One region of the Salicola sp. Rm-C-2C1-2 genome, then DNA from elsewhere that is predicted to be linked to it. Evidence: predicted binding sites of a transcription regulator. Region 1 holds the regulator's gene; the other holds the start of a gene.
The links. Region 1 encodes FliA, which starts transcription of late flagellar genes. Its sites were predicted from a motif close to CTAAAGTTNNNNNNNNNNCNGCCGATA; they were not measured.
Positions count from the first base shown of each region.

Region 2: the regulator FliA is predicted to act here: its motif matches at 951-977, upstream of flgM (flagellar biosynthesis anti-sigma factor FlgM).

Region 1 is NZ_JBEFNF010000010.1:46,016-48,408, forward strand. Features, by position in the region: gene AAF659_RS14255 (protein phosphatase CheZ) at 1-85, opposite strand, end outside; gene cheY (chemotaxis response regulator CheY) at 102-473, opposite strand; gene AAF659_RS14265 (RNA polymerase sigma factor FliA) at 584-1,315, opposite strand; gene AAF659_RS14270 (MinD/ParA family protein) at 1,361-2,167, opposite strand; gene flhF (flagellar biosynthesis GTPase FlhF) at 2,227-2,393, opposite strand, start outside.
Region 2 is NZ_JBEFNF010000001.1:844,426-846,818, reverse strand. Features, by position in the region: gene flgA (flagellar basal body P-ring formation chaperone FlgA) at 152-883, shown strand; gene flgM (flagellar biosynthesis anti-sigma factor FlgM) at 1,016-1,339, shown strand; gene AAF659_RS03890 (flagella synthesis protein FlgN) at 1,346-1,837, shown strand; gene AAF659_RS03885 (cyclic di-GMP-binding domain-containing protein, MshE-related) at 1,844-2,393, opposite strand, start outside.

The DNA of each region.
Region 1 (2,393 bases):
CCAGAGCGTCTTTGAGGGCTGTGGCGTGCCCTTTGAGCTCTTCTGCCACTTCCTCGGTAATGTCTTCCCGGTTGAGCTCGCTCATGCCGTCTGCACCTGATTCACTCAATGCGTTCAAAAATCTTTTCGATCTTGTCTTTGAGTACCGCAGCCGTAAACGGTTTGACCACATAACCGTTCACACCCGCCTGCGCAGCGGCCACGATCTGATCCCGTTTGGCCTCGGCAGTAACCATCAGAATGGGCAGATTTTTAAGGTTCTCATCAGCCCGAATTGCCTGAAGCAGCTCCATACCGCTCATACCTGGCATGTTCCAGTCCGTTATCAGGAAGTCGAACTTGCCATTACGCAGCATCGGAAGCGCGCTATTGCCGTCATCCGCCTCCTCGATGTTGTTGAAGCCGAGGTCGCGCAGCAGGTTCCTCACGATCCGTCTCATCGTGGAGAAATCATCCACAACAAGAATCTTCATGTTCTTGTCCAAAACAGCCTCCCAAACTTCGGTTGTTGTCACGCCGGCCTGAGCGGCTCGTGCTACAACACTCACTTTCACAGTCTAGACGTTTGTTCCAATCTAACCAGTCAGCTTCCCAGACGCGCCAGCATGCGTGCCCTCAACCGGGCTGCTGCCTGGCCATGAATCTGGCTGACCCGCGATTCACTGACTCCGAGCACGGCGCCCACCTCCTTGAGGTTGAGTTCATCCTGATAGTAAAGCGATAAAACCAGCCGTTCACGCTCGGGAAGCTGGTCAATCTCCCCTGCCAGCGCGCTGCGGAAATCCGCATCCTGAAGATCACCCTCAGGGCCTTCTTGCGGGGCCTGGTCATTGATGTGCTCATTCTTTTCAGTCAACTCATCAAGGCTGAAAAGACGCCCGGTGGTCGCATCACTGGCTCGGCTGTGGTACTCGTCAAGCGATACTCCGAGCTCATTTGCAACCTCCGCGTCTTTCGCGTCGCGACCTTCACGTGCCTCGATGGTCTGGATCGCTTCGGAAATACGGCGGGCATTACGGTGTACCGAGCGAGGCACCCAGTCACCGCGACGTATTTCGTCGACAATCGCCCCGCGGATACGGATGCCGGCATAGGTTTCAAAGGTCGCACCCTGACCAGCTTCATACTTGCGCGCCGCCTCCAATAGCCCAACCATACCAGCCTGCATCAGATCTTCGAGCTGGATATGATCAGGAAGGCGCGCCATCAAGTGTAACGCGATCTTCTTGACCAGGGGCATGTGGCTCTCCACGAGATCGTCCACATCGGCCCGATGGGTCTGTGTGTAGAGTTCAAGCGGCCCGGACTGCGTCATGATATGGCCACTCCCGTAACCCCCTGCTCAAGAATAAAAACCCGATCAGTCCTGGACGAGCCGTTCCACAAAAAACTCCAGGTGACCCCGCGGTGACGACGGCAACGGCCACTGATCCACCTTCTTCGCAAGTTCCCGAAAAGCACCGGAAGCTTTGGCATTCGGGTAGAGTTCCATCACCGCCTTCTGACGGCGAACCGCTTTCTTGACCGCGTCATCGAGGGGGATGGTTCCAACATATTGTAACGCAACATCAAGAAACCGCTCAGTGACCCGATAAAGTTTGTCGTAAAGCGTTTTGCCGTCCTGCTCGGTACGCACCATATTCGCCAGAACCCGGAACCTGTGGGTGTCATAGTCCCGATTCATGAGCTTGATCAGGGCGTAGGTGTCCGTGATGGAGGTGGGCTCGTCATTGACCACCAGCATGATTTCCTGGGATGCCCGCAGAAAGCTGACCACGGCCTCCGAGATACCCGCTGCAGTATCAACAATCAGTACGTCGATGTCGTCACCGAGTTCACTGAAAGCGGAAATCAGCCCGGCATGCTCCATGTGACTGAGATTGGTCATGCGCTGGGTTCCAGACGAGGCCGGCACGATCCGGATACCACCGGGACCGTCCACGAGGATGTCGGCGAGCGAGCACTCGCCAGCGAGGACATCTGAAATGTTGTAGGTGGCGCTGATACCCAGAAGAACGTCGATATTGGCAAGACCCAGGTCAGCATCCAGCACCACGACCCGCTGCCCCATTTCGCAGAGCGCGATGCCGAGATTGACCGAGACGTTGCTCTTGCCAACGCCACCCTTGCCACCGGTGACCGCGATCACCTGTACCGGTTTAGTCATGCGGAATGGGCTCTCCCGTCCTGTTGCTGTTGCATTGTGAGGAAACGCCCGATCCCATATCAGGCGCCTTCGGCCATGGCGCTCTCGCCGCGATTGAGCGCCTGATGGCGACGTACGGCCTGTTTGACCAGATCCGCCGCCCCTGCGCGGTGCAGGTCATCGGGGATTTTCTGGCCATTGGTGTAGAACGCGACCGGCAGCTGACTCTGCGCCGCAAATCCTACCA
Region 2 (2,393 bases), on a different contig from region 1:
CTCACAAGTCGGCATGGTTATTGTATGATCTTGTCTGAGACAACAATAAACTCCGGCTTTCGCCATATCTTTGCCGGTCTGAGTCATACGCCATTCGATTCGGGTCGGATGAACCACCGGCTAACCGCAAGGATAGGACATTTTTGAGGCTATGCGCACCGATAACACCAACACGACGCCAAAATTCCGCCAGCTGCTACTGATGGCACTGCTGCTTCCGGGTATGGCGATCGCATCGGGGCCCAAAGCCAGTACTGCAGAGCGCATTGTTCAGGCTGCCAAGGATTTTCTGGAATCTTTTACCCAGAAACAGGCAGACAAAGGACGTGCGGTCGAATACGGCCTCGACAGCGTGGACAATCGTCTTTCTCTTGCCCATTGCCCTCAGGATTTGGATGTTGAGTTTGCCGGCGACCCGGAACGCTCCACTCGCACGACACTGCTTGTGAGCTGTCAGGGGGATCGCCCCTGGCGAATTTTTCTCAGCGCAAAGGTGCGCATTCAGGTAGACGGCTGGGTGGCGGACAGACCCATCGGACGCGGGGAACGGTTGACACAGAGCATGCTGCGCTCCAGCGCTGTTGTGATCAACGGACAGCGAAGTGGCGGTTTCCGGGATCCTCAGCACATGATCGGCATGCAGGCCAGCCGCACCATCCGCGCGGGCACGGCCATTACCCCCCGCATGCTTGAGCAACCACTGGCAGTGGAGCGGGGGGACCGCGTTGTCATCTCGGCTGGCAGCGACGCCTTTTCTATTACCACACGCGGCGAGGCGGAACGCAGCGGCCGAGTGGGCGAACAGATCCCGGTAGTCAATGAGAACTCAGGGCGCCGGATCAAGGGCCGGATCACGAAACCGGGCCATGTCGCCATCAACTGAACACGGCGGCAGGAAAATGCCGGCCACCGGCAGTTCCGTGCCCAGAGACAAAAAAATTGGCAGGAGGCTAAAGTCTGCGCCCTCGCTGCCGTTACAATGAGCAGAGAGTACGGATCCGAAACGGGGTGAGCCATGGCAGTTGACTTCAATGGGGCTAACAACAACGCCCTCAACACCCAGAAACAAACACTGCGGCAACGCGACGGCACGCAGGGACAGAACCAAACACAACAGCCAGCGGAAGGCGGTTCACAGGCGCGCGAAAGCACACGCGTTGATCTGAGCCCTGATGCGCGCAATCTGAAAGCGGCGGAACAGACGCTTCAGCAACAGCCGGAAGTGGATGACGCTAAGGTCGCGCGTATCCGCGAGGCACTTGAGGACGGCTCCTACTCAGTCGACGCTGAAAAACTGGCCCAGAAAATGCAAGAAATGGATGACAGCATTTTCGGATAAGACGCTATGACTGATTATAAGACGACGTTCGAAACACTGGATCAGCTCCTCAGGAAAGACGAAGCTAACCTCAACAGGCTTGCGGAAGTACTGGAACAGGAACATCGCGCCCTGGCCAGCAACGCGATGGAGCAGCTGGAGCAGGCGACCAGTGAGAAAAACGAACTACTCGACGCGCTCAGAGACCGAGCAAAGCAGAAAATCCGCCTTCTGGCCCAAATTGGCTATCACCCCGATAGTGGCCAGGCAGTAAGCGACTTTCTCCGCGACCAGGCAGGCGCTGATTCAGCATTGATGGAGCGCTGGGAAGCCGCTCAGAAACAGCTTAGTGAATGCCAGCATCGCAATGCTGTTAACGGTCGTATCCTGAGTCACCTGCAGCGGCGCCTTTCCCGCGTCTCTGATATTATCAGGGGAGCCGATCAGCAGCAGGCGCTTTACGGCAGCACGGGCGAATCCCGCAACCTAACTCACAGCCAGGTATTCGCAAGCGCCTGATCCGGATCAGCGTGCCCGGATGGTCAAACTGGAATCGCTGGAAAAGCGGATGTCAGTGATGGTGATATTCCCCATGGAGTGGGATGCCGGTGCACCTTCGACTCTGATCCCCTCCATACGGATCTCGCCGATTCGCTCCGGCATAGCAAGACTTATGCCTCCACTGTTATCAATGGAAAATCCGGGGCCTTCCGGGCCATACTCCACTCCCTTCACCGTGAGATCCGAGTCCAGGAAGTTCAGAGCCGGCACGAAGGTGCGCGCTGTGAATTCAAGAGCATCAAGCGTTTGATCGTCAGCCTCTTGCGCTGAAGACGGTGGCTGCGCCAGGTCAATTGCATTTTTAGAGAACGCATCCCGGCCCTGGGCCACAGCACCGCTCATCTCTCCCGCACTCAATGGTTGCATGCCGTTTACGGAGGCGCGAACCTGCTGACTACTGGTTTGAGCCGATGCATTCGGCAGCGCCGGCGCGGGCGACGCAAGCGCCGCCATCGGCTGTAACGGTGTGACAACAATGGCCGTGAGGGCTGCTGCATACCGGTATCGCTTCTGG